DNA from 2 places in the Oerskovia jenensis genome. Region 1 is predicted to be linked to the other one. Evidence: predicted binding sites of a transcription regulator. Region 1 holds the regulator's gene; the other holds the start of a gene.
The links. Region 1 encodes Rex, which represses fermentation and respiration genes when NADH is low (regulators of the CRP and FNR family bind a similar motif). Its sites were predicted from a motif close to CTTGTGAANNNNTTCACAAG; they were not measured.
Positions count from the first base shown of each region.

Region 2: the regulator Rex is predicted to act here: its motif matches at 4,126-4,145, upstream of pflB (formate C-acetyltransferase).

Region 1 covers NZ_JAFBBO010000001.1:1,515,546-1,524,465, reverse strand. The annotation lists gene JOD49_RS06835 (hypothetical protein) at 1-446, shown strand, start outside; gene JOD49_RS06830 (potassium channel family protein) at 504-1,175, opposite strand; gene JOD49_RS06825 (TrkH family potassium uptake protein) at 1,256-2,632, opposite strand; gene JOD49_RS06820 (acetoin utilization protein AcuC) at 2,917-4,113, shown strand; gene JOD49_RS06815 (30S ribosomal protein bS22) at 4,344-4,442, shown strand; gene JOD49_RS06810 (HAD family hydrolase) at 4,644-5,453, opposite strand; gene JOD49_RS06805 (glutaredoxin family protein) at 5,560-5,895, shown strand; gene JOD49_RS06800 (redox-sensing transcriptional repressor Rex) at 5,993-6,694, shown strand; gene JOD49_RS06795 (YceI family protein) at 6,893-7,444, opposite strand; gene JOD49_RS06790 (MarR family winged helix-turn-helix transcriptional regulator) at 7,636-8,145, shown strand; gene JOD49_RS06785 (histidine phosphatase family protein) at 8,237-8,920, shown strand, end outside.
Region 2 covers NZ_JAFBBO010000001.1:122,719-131,638, forward strand. The annotation lists gene guaB1 (GMP reductase) at 1-367, opposite strand, end outside; gene dxs (1-deoxy-D-xylulose-5-phosphate synthase) at 520-2,421, shown strand; gene JOD49_RS00550 (carboxylate-amine ligase) at 2,585-3,727, opposite strand; gene pflB (formate C-acetyltransferase) at 4,400-6,682, shown strand; gene pflA (pyruvate formate-lyase-activating protein) at 6,704-7,714, shown strand; gene JOD49_RS00565 (alpha/beta hydrolase) at 7,776-8,753, opposite strand; gene JOD49_RS00570 (RidA family protein) at 8,866-8,920, shown strand, end outside.

The DNA of each region.
Region 1 (8,920 bases):
CCTACGCGCCCCCCGTCCGGCTCGCCACCGCCATCTCCCTCGCCGACGGCACGTTCGGGCTCTCGACGCTCATGCCCGACACGGTCCAGCCCGGGACGCACGTCGTGCGCGTGACCGACCCCGTGACCGGGGTCTACCTCGACACCGCGGCGTTCGAGGTGCGTGCCGCTCCGGAGCCCGGCGGCGGCCCGGGCGGGACGGATCCCACCCCGGGCGTGATCCCGGGAACGGGGGCCGGGAGCGGCTCGGGCGAGCGCGACCTCGCGGCCACGGGTCCTCTCCCGCAGCGACCTGCCACGGGGGCAGGCGTGGAGGCCGAGGGCGGGCTCGCGTTCACCGGCGCGACCCTCGTCGGCACGGTCGCTGCCGCGGGAGCGCTCGTCGTCACGGGTGCGGTGGTGGCCACGGGCGCGGCCCGACGACGGCGACGCGCGCGCACGACCTGAGCGGCGCCGTCGGGCCGCGGAACGCCCGGCGACGCGGACGCCCGGCGAGCGAAGCCCTCAGGGGCGCGCCGCGAACCGCTCCAGCAGCTCCGCGTGCCCCGAGACGATGAGCAGGTCGTTCGCCGAGATGCGCGTGCTCGGCTCGGCGTACACGAAGTCCTGGCCCGGGGACTTCACGCCGATGATCGTCACGCCGTAGCGCTCGCGGACCTTCGTCTGCGCGATCGTGAAGCCCTGCGTCTCCTTCGGGGGGCGCATCTTGACGATCGTGAAGCCGTCCTCGACCTCGATGTAGTCGAGCAGCTTGCCCGAGACCAGGTGCGCGACGCGGCTGCCGGCGTCGGCCTCCGGGAACACCACGTGGTGCGCGCCGATGCGCTGCAGGATGCGCCCGTGCTCGGCCGAGATGGCCTTGGCCCAGATCTGCGGCGTGCCCAGGTCCACCAGGTTGCCCGTGATGAGCACGCTCGCCTCGAGCGACGTGCCCACCCCGACCACGGCCACGGGGAAGTCGCGAGCGCCGAGCTGCTCGAGGGCGGTCGGGTTCGAGGCGTCGGCCTCCACGAGGGGGATCTGGCCCGACCACTGCGCGATGAGCTCGGGGGAGCGCTCGACCGCGAGCACGTCCTGACCGAGCCGGTCGAGCGTCGCCGCGATCGCGGACCCGAACCGGCCGAGGCCGATCACGAGCACGCCCGCGTTCTTCTCGGGGGCCTTCTTGTCGGGCACCTTGGGGGCCTTTCGTCGGGAGGATTCTGGGGGAGCCCGTGCAGGGCCGTGGGCCGCAGCGGGTGGTCTGGTCGGCCCGGTCAGCCGATGATCGGGCGTTCCTCGGGATAACGGATGACGCGTCGCCGGTCACGCAGCGCGAGCGCGGCCGCCAGGGTCATGGTCCCGGTACGACCGATGAACATCAACACGACGAGCACGTACTTGCCCGCCGTCGGCAGGTCGGCGGTCACGCCGGTCGACAGGCCCACGGTCGCGAACGCCGAGATGGTCTCGAAGAGGATCACGTCGAGCGTCCACCCGGTGATCTCCAGCAGGAGCAGGCTCGAGACGAGCACGGTCGTGGCCCCGATGAACGACACGGCGACCGCGAGGCGCAGGGTCTCGCGCGGGACGCGGCGCCCGAACGCCTCGAGGTCGCGGTCGCCGCGGGCCTCCGAGACGATCGCGAGCAGCATGACGGCGAGCGTCGTGACCTTGATGCCGCCCGCGGTCGAGGCGCTGCCACCTCCGACGAACATGAGCGCGTCGGTGATGAGCCAGCTCGACTCGTGCATGCCGTTGATGTCGATCGTCGAGAAGCCCGCCGACCGTGGCATGACCCCGGCGAACAGCGACGCCAGGACCTTCTCGTTGAGGCTCAGCGGGCCCAGCGTCTTCGCGTTGGTCCACTCGAACGCCGCGAACAGGACGACCGCGACGACCACGAGGATCGCGCTCGTCGAGAGGGTCAGCTTGGTGTGCAGGCTCCACTTCGAGGCGCGCCGGCGGTTGCGCATGACGTTGAGGATCACGGGGAAGCCGAGCGAGCCGATGAACACCCCGATGATGATCGGCATGAGCAGCATCCAGTCGCCCACGTAGGGGGTGAGCCCTTCGGCCGTGGGGATGAAGCCCGCGTTGTTGAACGCCGAGATCCCGTAGAACAGCCCGTGCCAGGCCGCCTCGCCGAACGACTCCTCGAGCACGATGAAGCGGGGCAGCAGCAGGAGGGCGATGGTCAGCTCGATGGTCGTCGAGGTGATGATGACGACCCGGACGAGCGAGCCGACCTCGCCGAGCCGCGTCGTCTTGGTCTCCGACGCGGTGAGCAGCTTCTGCGTCAGCCCGATGCGTCGCGAGACGGCCATGCCGAGGATCGAGGCGAGCGTCATGACGCCCAGGCCGCCGACCTTGATGCCCACGAGGATCACGACCTGCCCGTACGTGGACCAGTACGTCCCCGTCGGGACGACCACGAGGCCCGTCACGCACACGGCCGACGTCGCCGTGAAGAGCGCGTCGACGAACGGCGCCGACTTCCCGGACGTCGTGGCCCAGGGCGCCATGAGGAGCAGCGTGAACAGCGAGATCACGGCCGCGAAGACCGTCACCGCGAGGCGCGCGGGGGAGTGGCGGGCGAGGCGGTCGATCAGCTCGCGACCGGCGAAGAAACGCCCGGAGACGCCCTGGGCCATCGGTCCTCCGTCTCCCTGTCCGTGCGTCCTCGTCCGGGTGGACGGGTGGCGCCGGGGCCCCTGCGGGACCGAACCGGTCGCCGTGCGTGCCGATGTGTCGCCCAACTCTGCCACAGGACGGCCGCTGCTCACCGGCTGAACCGCGGGGCGCCGTCGGGCCGTGCGGGGGATACCGTGTCTCCTGCCCGCCAGCGTCGCCGCCACGCGCCGCGGTGCGGGACCGTGCGTCGGGCACCGACCGCACGGACCGACGAGCTGGGCGACCACCGGACCGAGGAGCGCACGTGACCGAGCCAGACACCGTGCCGTTCGCCGCCCAGGTGGTGTGGAGCCCGGACCTGCTGGGGTACGACTTCGGGCACGGGCACCCCATGTCCCCCACACGGCTCGACCTGACCATGCGCCTCGTGCGCGCCCTGGGCCTGCTCGACGCGCCCGGTGTCGAGGTCGTCGGGACCTCGCCCGCGTCGGACGCCGTGCTCGGCCTGGTCCACGACCCCGCCTACGTCGCCGCGGTCCACGCGGCCTCGGAGCACGGCGTCGAGGACCCGGCCCTGGGGCTGGGCACCGAGGACGACCCGGTCTTCGCAGGCATGCACGAGGCCGCGGCCCGCATCCTGTCCGGGTCGTACGAGGCCGCGGGGGCCGTGTGGTCGGGGCGCGCGCTGCACGCCGTCAACATCGCGGGGGGCATGCACCACGCCCAGCGCGGGGCGGCGTCGGGCTTCTGCATCTACAACGACGCCGCGGCCGCGGTCCGGCGCCTGCTCGACGACGGCGCCGAGCGCGTCGCGTACGTCGACCTCGACGCGCACCACGGCGACGGCGTCGAGTCGATGTTCTGGGACGACCCGCGGGTGCTGACCGTCTCGGTGCACCAGAGCGGTGCGACCCTGTTCCCCGGCACGGGGCACGCCACGGACACGGGCGGCGCGGGGGCGGGCGGTACGGCCGTGAACGTCGCCCTGCCGCGCCGCACCGACGGCTCGCGCTGGCTGCGGGCCGTCGACGCCGTCGTGCCGCCCGTGCTGCGGGCCTTCCGTCCGCAGGTCCTGGTGTCCCAGCACGGGTGCGACGCGCACGGCCACGACCCGCTGAGCGACCTCGACGTGAGCGTCGACGCGCAGCGCGCGGCCGTGCACTGGATCCACGAGCTCGCGCACGAGCTCGCCGGCGGCCGATGGGTCGCCCTGGGTGGCGGGGGCTACTCGGTCACGTCGGTCGTCCCGTACGCCTGGTCGAACGTCGTGGCGGAGGTCGTGCACGCGCCGGTCGCGCCCTCGACCCCCGTCCCGGGGGCGTGGCGGGACCACATCAGCGCGGTCGCGCACCGCGAGACGCCCACGCTCATGGGAGACGGCGACGTCGCCTTCACGCCGTGGGGCAAGGGCTACGACCCGGAGGACGAGGTGGACCGCGCCGTGGTCGCGACCCGCAAGGCCGTCTTCCCGCTGCTGGGACTGGACGCGCACTTCGACTGACCCGCGCCGCGCCGCGCCGGACGTGGGGTCGGGCGAGACGGCACGTCGGTCAGGGGACGGGGATTCCCGCGGCCCGACGACGTCACCCGGCGTCGATTTCGGGCCACCCGCCGGGAGCAGGTAGTCTAGGAGACGGACTTTTTCTCGTGTTGGTCGGTTCCCGATCAGCCGTGGACCACCATTGATCGGGGCGATCCCGATCGCACACCGATCCAGCATTGTGAGGACCCATGGGCTCCGTCATCAAGAAGCGCCGCAAGCGTATGGCCAAGAAGAAGCACCGCAAGCTGCTTCGCAAGACGCGCCACCAGCGTCGCAACAAGAAGTAGCAGCGCTGCGCGGTCACCGCGCAGGCTGTCGCGAGAGCCCGGTACCCCCAGGGGTGCCGGGCTCTTCGCATGCTCGCACCACCCTCGTCGGGCGGCGTGCTCGCCGAGCCGACGCCCGGGCCGGCGTCGCGGGACGGCCCGCGGCGCACGCCCGCCGGGGGTGGGCCGCCGCCAGGTGGCCGCGGCTCACGGCGGGTGGCGTCAGAGGCCCGCGCGGCCCTTGATCGAGCGGCGGATCGAACGCAGCACGAGCCCCAGGACCCACGCGGCACCGGCCCAGCTCGCGGTCTTGAGCCCTCGGCCGGCGACGCGGCGGCGCCTGCCGCGGAACTCGCGGATGGGCCAGCCCACGTCCTTGGCGTGCCGACGCAGCCGCGTGTCGGGGTTGATCGCGCACGGGTGACCCACGGCCTGCATCATGGTCACGTCGTTGAGCGAGTCGCCGTACGCGTAGGAGGCCGACAGGTCGATCCCGTGGAGCTCGGCGAGCTCGCGCACCCCCGCTGCCTTGGCCCGCCCGTGCATCATGTCGCCCACGAGCCGTCCGGTGTAGAGACCCTCCTCGTGCTCGGCGACCGTGCCGAGCGCGCCGGTCGCCCCGAGGCGGCGGGCGATGAGCTGCCCGATCTCGAGGGGGGTCGCGGACACGAGCCACACCTGGTGGCCTGCGGCGATGTGCTCGTCGAGGAGCTTCTGGGTGCCGGGGAAGATCCGCAGCGACAGGACCTGGTCGTAGACCTCCTCGCCGATCGCGACGACCTCGGCGACCGAGCGGCCCGCGACGAGGTCCAGGGCCCGGCTGCGCACCTGGTCGATCTGCCGCTTGTTCTCCCCGAGGAGGAGGTAGCGGGCCTGGTGGAGGGCGAACGTCACGAGGTCCGGCGTGGAGAAGAACCCCCGCTGGTACAGCGCACGGGCCAGATGGAACGAGCTGGCGCCGCGGATGATGGTGTTGTCGACGTCGAAGAAGGCTGCCGTGGGATGGGTGGACCCAGGAGCAGACGTCGGCATGACGTCCACTCTATCGGCGCCCGCAGCCGCCCGCCGACGGCGCTCGCCAGGTGCCGCTGCCGGACGGTCGGCGGGAGGGGGTGTCCGAGATGCGTAGGCTGGGGTCGTGAGCCCCGCAGATCCCTCCGCAGGACAGGTTCCTGAGCCCGCCGTCGGACGTGACGCAGACCAGGCCACGAGTGCGCCCGCGCGTGTCGTGCTCTACGGTCGCGTCGGGTGCCACCTGTGCGAGGCGGCTCGCGAGGTCGTGGGCGCCGTGTGCGCCGACCAGGGTGTGCGCTGGACCGAGGTCGACGTCGACTCCGACCCGTCCGGCGCGCTCGCGGCACAGTACGGTGACTACGTCCCGGTCGTGACCGTGGACGGCGTCCAGCAAGGGTTCTGGCAGGTCGACGGAGCGAGGCTGGCCCGGGCGCTCTCGCGGGGGCGCGCCACTGGCTGACGTTCCGCCGCGGGCGCCGAGCCTGGGATGATCCGAGACAGCAGGACAGCGAGATCGTCAACGATGACGACGACATGACGAAGCATGGGTGGTTCGGGTGGCAGAGACCCTGGGTGATACCGGCATTCCTGGCGCGACCGTGGCGCGGCTCCCCGCGTACCTGCGTGCGCTGCGCGACCTCGAGGGGCGGGGCGTCGAGACGACGTCGTCGACCGAGCTCGCGGAGCTCGCGGGCGTAGGGTCCGCGCAGCTGCGCAAGGACCTGTCCTTCCTGGGCTCCTACGGCACGCGAGGGGTGGGATACGTCGTCGACTCGCTCGCGACCTACATCACGTCCGCGCTGGGCGTCGAGGACGAGCACCGGATCGCGATCGTCGGCATCGGTTCCCTGGGGCACGCTCTCGCGAACTACTCGGGCTACGGCACGCGCGGGTTCGAGGTCGCGGCGCTGCTGGACGCCTCGCCGCACGTCGTGGGCACCGAGGCCGCGGGACTCGTGATCGAGCACGTCGACGCGCTCGAAGAGGTGTTCGCGCGCGAGAACGTCACGATCGTCGTCCTGGCGACCCCGGCGCACGTCGCGCAGGACGTCGCGGAGCGGGTCGTGGCCGCGGGGGTGCGGGAGATCCTGAACTTCGCGCCGCGTGCGCTCCAGCTTCCCGAGGACGTGATCGTGCGGTCGGTCGACGTCGGGAGCGAGCTGCAGATCCTGGCGTTCCACGCGCAGGCCAGGGCGCTCGCGAACCGGGGCGCCGACGGGGCGGGGCACGACCCCGGCGTCGAGGGCACCGGCGCCTAGGGCGGCTGCACGGGCCGTGACCGCACGGCCTCGGTGCGGGGCGCCGTCGGGCCGGCAGGACGCGCGCGAGCAGGCCCGAGCGGAGTCCGGGAGCGCTGCGGACGTCTGGACGGCACAGGAGCCGGCGACCCGTCACGGGTCGCCGGCTCCTGGCGTACCGGCCGCGTCAGGACGCGGGGCCGGTCGGGGGCGAGAGGCTCAGGCCTGCTTGATGGCCGAGAGGTCGAGCGCGATCTTGATCTTGTCGCCGACGAGCACGCCACCGGCCTCGAGGGCCACGTTCCAGGTCAGGCCGAACTCCTTGCGGGAGATCTCGGTCTCGGCCTCGAACCCGGCGCGCGAGTTGCCGTAGGCGTCGACGGCCGTGCCCGTGAACTCGGTCTCGAGCTTGACGGGCTTGGTCACGCCGTTGATGGTCAGGTCGCCCGCGATGACGAAGTCGTCGTCGTCGGCCTCGACCGCGGTCGAGACGAAGTTCCAGGTGGGGTTCTTCTCGGCGTCCCAGAAGTCGGCCGACTGGAGGTGGCCGTCGCGCCCCGCGTCGCCGGTGTTGACGGACTTGGCGTCGATCGCGGCGACGACGTTGGACGACTCGACGTCGTCACCGATGTTCAGCGTGCCCTCGGCGATCGCGAGCGAGCCGCGGACCTTGGAGATGCCTGCGTGGCGGACCGTGAAGGTCGCCTGCGAGTGCGAGGGGTCGATCGCGTAGGTGCCTGCGGTCAGTCCGGCGGGGAGGTTCGTGGCCATGGATGTCTCCTGAAGGGTCGAGTTGCGTTGCGTCAGGCGCGCCGTCGACGTGCCATTAGTTGAAGATTCAACTTCATACGAACGCATCAACGCAAGCCCCCGTCCCTCTATTCCCTGTCGAGCGGACGTGTTCCCGGATGGGAGACTGAGGCGTTGTTCGGACGGTGGGGGCGTGAGCGATGAAGGCGGAGATGACGGTTCAGCAGGACAGGCGCACGGTCGCGCCGCAGGACGCACCCTGGCTCGACGAGGCGCAGCAGCACTCGTGGCGCCAGTACCTCGACGGAACGGCCCGGTTCGTCGAGTCCCTGAGCAGGGACCACGAGGAGCACTCGGCGCTCACGCTCGGCGAGTACGAGCTGCTCGTGCGGCTCTCCGAGGCCGACGACCACACCATGCGCATGTCGGCCCTCGCCGACGGGCTCGCGCGGTCCCGGTCCCGCGTGACGCACACCGTCCATCGCATGGAGGCGCGGGGCCTCGTCCGGCGCTCCGCGAGCGAGACCGACCGTCGCGGTGTGAACTGCGTCATGACCGACGCGGGCTACGCCGAGCTCGTCGCCTCCGCCCCCGCGCACGTGCGGGCGGTGCGCCGCTTCATGGTCGACGTCCTGACCCCCGAGCAGTTCCGCAACCTCGGCGAGGCCATGGCCGCGATCGCCGAGGCCTGCCGCCTCGCGGACGAGGCGTCACCGCAGTAGTGGCTCCCGAGGGCCCGGGGCGGACACGCTGTGTCCGGGAGCACGCCGTCCGCGTGCACCGCGCGGGCAGAACTTTGGGACACTGGACCCCATGGTCGCAACCACGGTCCACCTCATGCGTCACGGTGAAGTCTTCAACCCGGACGGCATCCTCTACGGTCGAATCCCCGGCTACCACCTCTCGGAGCTCGGGCACACCATGGCGCGTCGCGTCGCGGGGCACCTGGCGGGCAAGCCCGCCGAGGGGGCGCCTGCGCTGCCCGACGACGTCGCTCCCGAGCCCTTCGACGTCGCCCTGGTCATCGCCTCCCCGCTCCAGCGGGCGCAGGAGACCGCGACCCCCGTTGCCGAGGCCTTCGGGCTGCCGCTCGGGACGGACGAGCGTCTCATCGAGGCGGGCAACCACTTCGAGGGGATGAAGTTCGGCGTGGGCGACGGCTCGCTGCGCCACCCGGGCCACTGGCCCTACCTCTGGAACCCCATGCGCCCCTCGTGGGGCGAGCCCTACAAGCAGCAGGTCGCGCGCATGCACGCCGCGATCCACGACGCCCGGGCCCAGGCCGAGGGGCGCGAGGTCGTGCTGGTGAGCCACCAGCTCCCCATCTGGATCTCCCGTCTGGCCTTCGAGGGCAAGCGCCTGTGGCACGACCCGCGCAACCGGCAGTGCTCGCTCGCGTCGCTCACGTCGCTGCGCTTCGACGGCGACCGCCTCGTGGGCATCCACTACACCGAGCCGGTCGCCGACCTGCTGCCCGGGGCCGCGAAGGTCTCGGGC
Region 2 (8,920 bases), 1.4 Mb from region 1:
CCGCGCCGTGGGACCGCTTCCCGATCAGCGTCAGGGCCGTGTGGACCGTGTCCGTGGGGGAGACCACGACCGGGGTCTCGATGACCGGGTCCTTGCTCTTGACGTCGGCGATCACGTCCGCGACGACGTCGGTCGGCACGTCCTGGGGGATCACGACGATCCCGCCGCGCCGCGCGACCGTCTCGGCCATGCGCCGGCCGGCGACGGCCGTCATGTTCGCCACGACGAGCGGGATCGTGGTGCCCGTACCGTCGTCGGACGACAGGTCCACGTCGAAGCGCGACGTGATCTCGGAGCGGGACGGGACGAGGAACACGTCACCGTAGGTCAGGTCTGTGGTGGGCCGCTGGCCCGGCAGGAAGCGCACCCCAGCAGTCTACGGAGGGATGCGAGAGTGGGAGGGTGGATCGGGTGCGCGCCGCGTGCAGACGTCGTGACCAGCGCTTTCCGGGCGCGAGCACCCTCCCTGACGGCCTAGAGTTGTCGGGCTAGTCGAATGGCGGGCGGAACGGAGCGGTTATGACCCTGTTGAGCAGCATCACGTCCCCGGAGGACCTCCGGCGACTGACCCCCCAGCAGATGGAGACCCTCGCAGCGGAGATCCGCGAGTTCCTCGTCTCCGCCGTGTCCCGCACGGGCGGGCACCTCGGACCGAACCTCGGCGTGGTCGAGCTGACGCTCGCGATGCACCGGGTCTTCGACTCGCCCAAGGACTCGTTCGTGTTCGACACGGGCCACCAGTCGTACGTGCACAAGCTGCTCACGGGCCGCCAGGACTTCTCGGCGCTGCGCAAGCGCGACGGCATGTCGGGCTACCCGAGCCGCGCCGAGTCGCCGCACGACATCGTCGAGAACTCGCACGCGTCGACCGCGCTGAGCTGGGGCGACGGGATCGCCAAGGCCAACGTGGTGCGCGGTCTGCGCGACCGGCACGTCGTGTCGGTCATCGGCGACGGCGCCCTCACGGGCGGCATGGCCTGGGAAGCGCTCAACAACATCGCCGAGAGCCAGGACCGGCGCCTGGTGATCGTCGTCAACGACAACGGTCGCTCCTACTCGCCGACCATCGGCGGCATGGCGCACCACCTGTCGACCCTGCGCACCACGCGCGGCTACGAGAACTTCCTCGACTGGGGCAAGCGCACGCTCTCGCGCTCGGGGGCTCCCGGCCGGTTCGCGTACGAGTGGCTGCACGGGCTCAAGAAGGGCCTCAAGGACGTCGTCGCACCCCAGGGGATGTTCGAGGACCTGGGCATCAAGTATGTCGGCCCGGTCGACGGCCACGACATCGAGGCGCTCGAGCACGCGTTCGTGCGGGCCCGCTCGTACGGGGCACCCGTGATCGTGCACGTCATCACCGAGAAGGGCCGCGGCTACACCCCGGCCGAGCAGGACGTCGCCGACCGCTTCCACGCGGTCGGGCAGATCCACCCCGAGACGGGGCTGCCCGTCGCGCCCTCGCGCTTCGGCTGGACGTCCGTCTTCGCCGACGAGATCGTGAAGATCGGCCGCCGCCGCCCCGACGTCGTCGCGATCACCGCGGCCATGCTGCACCCCGTGGGGCTCGCGCCGTTCGCCGAGGCGTTCCCCGAGCGCACGTTCGACGTCGGCATCGCCGAGCAGCACGCCGCGACCTCGGCCGCGGGCATGGCCTTCGCGGGCCTGCACCCCGTCGTCGCGGTCTATGCGACCTTCCTCAACCGTGCCTTCGACCAGGTCCTCATGGACGTGGCGCTGCACAAGGCGGGGGTCACGTTCGTGCTCGACCGGGCGGGCATCACGGGCGAGGACGGCGCGAGCCACAACGGCATGTGGGACATGGCGATGCTGCGCATCGTGCCTGGCCTGCACCTGGCCGCGCCGCGCGACGAGGCGACGCTGCGCGAGGCCCTGCGGCACGCGGTCGACATCGACGACGCGCCCTCGGTCGTCCGGTACCCCAAGGGTGCGGTCGTCGAGCCCATCCCCGCGATCGAGACGCTCGACGGCGTCGACGTCGTCGCACGCCACGACGCGGTGCCCGCGAAGAAGGGCAGGGCCGCGACCCCCCGCAAGGTGCTCCTGGTGGGTGTCGGTTCCATGACGGGCACCGCGATGGCGGCCGGCGAGGCGCTCGCGGCCCACGGCGTGGACGTCACGGTCGCGTCCCCGACCTGGGTCCTGCCCATGCCGTCCGCCCTCGTGAAGCTCGCGGGCGAGCACGACCTCGTGGTCACGATCGAGGACGGCCTCGCCGACGGCGGCGTGGGCTCGCTCCTGGGGCAGCGGTCGGTCGAGGCCGGGGTCACCGTCCCGGTCGTCCCCCTCGGGCTGCCGACGGTCTTCCTCGACCACATGTCGATCGACCAGATCAAGACCACGCACCGCCTCACGGCGCAGGACGTCACGCGCGACGCGCTCACGGCGCTCGCGCTGCTCTAACGCCCAGCGGGCGGACCTTCGCCCGGACGACACCACGAGGGGCGCGGACCGCACGGTCCGCGCCCCTCGTGGTGTGTGCGGTGGACGGCGGGGCCCGACGGCGCCGCCCGGGCCGTCAGGGCGCCTCGCCCGGGTCTTCGTCGCCCGGGGCGCGATCGCCGACTCAGGCGAGGGTCGCCTCGGCGGCGCGCTCGACCACGGCGCGCAGGTCCCCCGACCCGGCGAACCACGTCCGCTGACGTCCGGCACCGCCGCCGGTCGACCACAGCCGTCCCAGCAGCTCGGTCACGGCGTCCAGGTCGCCCGCGTCGACGAGCGCCTCGCGCACGTGTGCGACGAGCTGCCCCACGACGTCGTGCGCGGTCGCGGGCTTCCAGGTGAGCGGCGAGACCAGGTCGCCCGAGATCCCGGAGCGCCCGGCCCGCCAGGACGCGGTGCGCAGGAGCTCGGGGTGCAGCATGGGCGCGGCGACGCCCGCGTCGGCCTCGCGTGCCGCGGTCTCGACGAGGCCGCGGGCCAGGGCCGCGAGCAGGGTCGCGGTGTCGGCGTCGAGGCACACGTCCGCGACGCGGATCTCGACGGTCGGGTAGGACGCCGAGAGCCGGGCGTCGAAGTAGATCATCGCGGTGTCGAGGATCGTGCCCGTGGCGACGAGCGCGTCGACCGTGGCGTGGTACGCCTCGGGCGTGCCGAACGAGGGGGCGGGGCCCGCCGTCGGCCACCGTGACCACACCTGGGACCGGAAGCTCGCGTACCCGCTGTCCTCGCCCTGCCAGTACGGCGAGTTGGCGCTCAGCGCGAGCAGCGGGGCGAGCCAGGGGCCGATGCGGTCGAGGACCGCGACCCCCTCGGCGTCCGAGGAGACCGCGACGTGCACGTGGCAGCCGCCCGTGAGCTGTTCGCGTGCCGTGAGCCCGAACGCCGCGCGTGCCGCGAGGTAGCGGAGCCTGCCGACCGTGGTGGGCGAGACGGGCACGGGGGACGTGCCGAGCGCGACGATGCGCGCGTCGCGCTGCTCGGCGGCCTTGTTGGCCCGCGCACGCCCGTCGCGGATCTCCTGGGCGAGCTCCGACAGGTCTGCGCAGGGGTGGGTGCCGGTCTCGAGCTGTTCTTCCATCAGCTCGAGCTCGAGGTCGCCGCCGGGCGTGCCGTCGGGGGCGTCCGGGCGTGAGCCGCCCGACGCGCCGAGCCCTCCTTCGGTGACCTCGGTGGTGCTGGACGACTCGATGACCTCGGTCGCGACGGCGGTGGGGATGCCGTCGGGCCCGACGAGGAGGAACTCCTCCTCGACTCCCATGGTTCGCATCGAGGCAGTCTCACACGCACGGGGGGCTCTTCGCACGCAGGGGGACGCGTCGTGCCCCTGGGTGGTCGCCGGGTCCGCCCGGGTCTCGCGGCGCTGCGCAGCCTCGGGGGTGGCGACCGGTGGGGCGGTCGGCCCGTGCATAGGGACGTCGAGGCGTGTCGGACAACTCGCCTGGAGATGCCGCTCGTCGCGGACCGGGCCCGGTGCCGGGTGGCGACGGGCGGCATCTCGACGTGCTCCTCGGCCCCCGACCGCGCGTCGCCGCGCGTGGGTGCGAACGTGCACGGGCGACCGTAGGGTGAGGCTTTTCGGTAGATCCGAGAAATGTGCGGGTCGAGGGGCGTTCCGCAAGGGACCTTGGTCCCGAACGAAGGGTCGAAGGACTCTCTTGAAAAGGTCATGTGAAGACCGTCACAAGGTGGAATGAACTCCCTTAGATGCATGTTCTAGGTCGTAGAAGGGTTGGAAATCCGCCGTTCTCTCGGCGTCGGACCTCGATTCGACGCCACGACCTGTGAGCCAGGTGACAGCGTCTTTGCCACGCCGACACCCTTCGCAGGTCGTAGCCTGAAAGGGCGAAGGAGAACGGCAGGACGGCACGGATTTCCCGCGTCGACCAAGGTCTTACCCCCGCCGCGCAGGCTGCGCGGCGTGGACGTCGAGGAGAGTGATATGACCAGCATTTCCGAGGCTCGCAGCACCACTGGCGGCCAGGACGACGCGACCGTCCCCGCTTGGGCCGGCTTCACCGCAGGTCCCTGGCAGGACACGGTCGACGTGCGTGACTTCATCCAGCGCAACTACACCCCGTACGAGGGTGACGACTCCTTCCTCGCCGGACCCACCGAGCGCACGACCGGCGTCTGGGCCAAGCTCTCCGAGATGTTCCCCGTCGAGCGCGAGAAGGGGATCTACGACGTCGACCCGCACACGCCCGCCGGCATCACGGCCCACGCGCCCGGGTACATCGACAAGGACGCCGAGGTCATCGTCGGACTCCAGACCGACGCCCCGCTCAAGCGCGCGATCATGCCGAACGGCGGATGGCGCATGGTCGAGGGCGCGCTCGAGACCTACGGCTACCCGGTCGACCAGGAGCTCAAGAAGGTCTTCAGCGAGTACCGCAAGACCCACAACCAGGGCGTGTTCGACATCTACCCGCCCAACGTCCGCGCCGCGCGCAGCTCGCACATCATCACGGGCCTGCCCGACGCCTACGGCCGCGGCCGCATCATCGGTGACTACCGCCGCGTCGCCCTCTACGGCGTCGACCAGCTCGTCGCCGCCAAGAAGCTCGACAAGCTGGACCTCGACACCCAGCCGTTCAGCGAGAAGATCGTGCGCGAGCGCGAGGAGCACGCGGAGCAGATCCGCGCGCTCGGCGAGCTCAAGGCGATGGCTGCCTCGTACGGCTACGACATCTCGGGCCCGGCCACCAACGCCCGCGAGGCCGTCCAGTGGCTCTACTTCGGCTACCTCGCCGCGGTCAAGGAGCAGAACGGCGCCGCGATGTCGCTGGGCCGCACCTCGACCTTCCTCGACGTGTACCTCGAGCGCGACCTGGCGAACGGGGTCATCACCGAGGAGCAGGCGCAGGAGATCATCGACGACTTCGTCATCAAGCTGCGTATCGTGCGCTTCCTGCGCACCCCGGAGTACGACTCCCTGTTCTCGGGCGACCCGACGTGGGTCACCGAGACCATCGGCGGCATGGGCGACGACGGTCGGCCGCTCGTCACCAAGAACTCGTTCCGCTTCCTGCAGACGCTCTACAACCTGGGCCCGGCTCCCGAGCCCAACATGACCGTCTTCTGGAGCCCGCGCCTGCCCCAGGGCTTCAAGGACTTCTGCGCCAAGGTCTCGATCGACACCTCGGCCGTCCAGTACGAGTCGGACGAGCAGATCCGTCCCGCCTGGGGCGACGACGCCGCGATCGCCTGCTGCGTCTCGCCCATGGCGGTCGGCAAGCAGATGCAGTTCTTCGGGGCCCGCGTGAACCTGGCCAAGACGCTCCTGTACGCGATCAACGGCGGCAAGGACGAGGTCACGGGCAAGCAGGTCTCTCCGGTCGTGGCCCCCGTGCCCGAGGGGCAGCCCCTCGACTACGACGACGTCCGCGCCCGCTTCGACAAGACCATGGACTGGCTCGCCGAGACCTACGTCGAGGCGCTCAACTGCATCCACTGGTCGCACGACAAGTACGCGTACGAGCGTCTCGAGATGGCCCTCCACGACAAGGAGGTCCTGCGGACCATGGCCTGCGGCATCGCGGGTCTCGCGGTCGCGGCGGACTCCCTGTCGGCCATCAAGTACGCGACGGTCATGCCCGTGTTCGACGAGCGCGGCATCGTGGTCGACTACCGGACCGAGGGCGAGTACCCCGCGTTCGGCAACGACGACGACCGTGTCGACTCGATCGCGGTCGAGCTCGTCGAGTCGTTCATGGCGAAGATCCGCTCGCACAAGATGTACCGCGACGCGCTGCCCACGCAGTCCGTCCTGACCATCACGTCGAACGTCGTCTACGGCAAGGCCACGGGCAACACGCCCGACGGTCGCCGCGCCGGCGAGCCCTTCTCGCCGGGGGCCAACCCGATGAACGGCCGCGACACGCACGGCATGCTCGCCTCGGCCCTGTCGGTCGCGAAGCTGCCGTACAACGAGGCGCAGGACGGCATCTCGCTGACCAACACGGTCGTGCCGAGCGGCCTCGGCCGTACCCGGGACGAGCAGGTCGCGAACCTCGCGGGTCTGCTCGACGCGTCGGTCGGTGGCGACGGCTACCACATGAACGTCAACGTGCTGGTGAAGGAGACCCTCGAGGACGCCATGGAGCACCCCGAGAACTACCCTCAGCTCACCATCCGCGTCTCCGGGTACGCCGTGAACTTCGTGCGGCTCACCCGCGAGCAGCAGCTCGACGTCCTCTCGCGGACCTTCCACGGCGCTCTCTGAGCGCAGATCGGCGGAACCATCATGACGACTCTCTCGACGCCCGCAGCAGGCCAGGTGCCCGCGCGTGCCGCCGCCCGCTACGGGGTCGACGGGGTCGCCTCGGCTCCGCTGCCGTGGCGGACCTCCGGTGACGGCCTGGGTCACGACAGCGACCTGGACGCACCGGAGGCCCCCCGCCGCCGGACGGGGGCCGGGGTCTCCGGCCTCACGACGGCCGAGGACCTCGACCGGCACGACAAGCTCGCGATGATGCGTTCGGGCGAGCTCGGCTCGGTCCACTCGTGGGAGCTCGTGACCGCGGTGGACGGGCCGGGCACGCGCCTGACCGTGTTCCTCAACGGGTGCCCGCTGCGGTGCCTGTACTGCCACAACCCCGACACGCTGCAGATGAAGGACGGCGAGCCGGTCACGGCCGACGAGCTGCTGGCCAGGGTCAAGCGGTACCTGCCGGTCTTCCGCGCCACCAAGGGCGGTCTGACGCTCTCGGGCGGCGAGGTGCTCATGCAGCCCGCGTTCGCCGCGCGCATCCTGGCGGGCGCCAAGGAGATGGGCGTGCACACCACGCTCGACACCTCGGGCTTCCTCGGGGCGAACCTGAGCGACGAGATGCTGGCGAACACCGACCTGGTGCTGCTCGACGTCAAGTCGGGCGACCCCGCGACGTACGAGAAGGTCACGGGCCGTGCGCTCGAGCCCACCCTGAGGTTCGGGCGACGGCTCGCCGAGTCGGGCCTGCCCGGCGGGGTCACGGCCGAGCACCCGGTCGAGGTCTGGATCCGGTACGTGCTGGTCCCGGGACTGACGGACCAGGCCGAGCACGTCGACGTCGTCGCGGACTACGCGGCCTCGCTCAACGAGATCCGGCCCGGCACGGTCACGCGAGTCGAGGTCCTGCCCTTCCATCAGATGGGCCGGGACAAGTGGGAGACGCTCGGGCGCGAGTACGAGCTCACCGACACCCCCGCGCCCGACGTCGAGCTGGTCGACCGTGTGCGCGACCAGTTCCGGGCGAAGGGCCTGACGGTCTACTGACCTGACCGACCCCTGAGCGACGAGCCGCGGCCCCTGGATCCTCCGATCCGGGGGCCGCTGCTCATTCCCCGGTGAGTACGGCGGCCAGCCACGGGCCCAGCACCGGCAGCACCGCGTCCGGCTGCATGGCCCGGGTGTGGTCGAGCCCGTCGAGCAGGCGCACGTCCCAGCCCGCGGCACGGAGCTCGTCGGCGTGTGCGGCCAGGGCGCCACCGATGCTCACGTGCACCCCGCCCCACTTCTCGCCGTACTCGATCTCGTCGGCGGTCCCGGCGAACGCGAGGCGCGGGCAGGTCACCTCGGTCAGCGCAGCCTGGTCGTCGAAATCGTCGAGCGCCTCGTACAGCGTCACGAACTGGCGCGTCTGGTCCTCGCCGAGCGTCATGTCGAACGCGTCCCAGTCGAAGTCCTCGGGGTCCCCGGCCGCGCCCGTCTCCTCGGGTGCGGCGTCCGTCGCCGGAGCGAGCTCCTCCCGCCCGACGACGTCGCTCGCCTCGCGCTGCGCCGTCGGGCCGTCCGTGGGCTCGCCAGGCGCCGCGGGGGCTGCGGCCGTCATGGCGTGCGTCGCGCGCGTGACCGCGAGCATGCCCGCGTACGGGCCGCCCCGCGGCGGGAAGCCACCCATGACGAGAGCGCTCAGGCGCGGAGTGCGCAGCGCGAGCTGGAGGCCGCTCAGGGCGAGCCACGAGTAGCCGTAGTACGCGAAAGTCTCGGCCCCCGCGGCGTCGGCGATCGCGAGCAGGTCGGCCGCGACGTTCTCCGGGGTCAGCGAGCCCGGTGCCGGGTGAGCCATGCGGTGGCCCTCGTAGTCGGCCGCGACCACGCGGAACGTGGGGGAGAGGGCGTCGACCAAGGTCCGGCCGAGGGCGGGATCGACGCCCCACGTCCGGAGCTCGTCGGCCTGCGGCCCCGTCGCGGGGACCGGGTTGACCGGAAGCACGACGGCGGGGCCCGTCCCCGTGACCTCGACGAGGAGGGTGCTCCCGTCGTGAAGGATCGCGGTGGCGTGGTGCGTGACCGGAGAACCGTTCGACGTCATGAGGGCCACGCTATCGCGCGCCCCCGGGCCCGCGCCGAGCCCGAAATGCCTGGATCCCCGTGCCCGGATGACGGAGGATCGGGGGACACCCCATCGACCCCGAGGAGAACCCGTGCCTTCTGCCCCCGCTGCACCGTCGACCACCGATCCGTCGGCCCCCGTCGCAC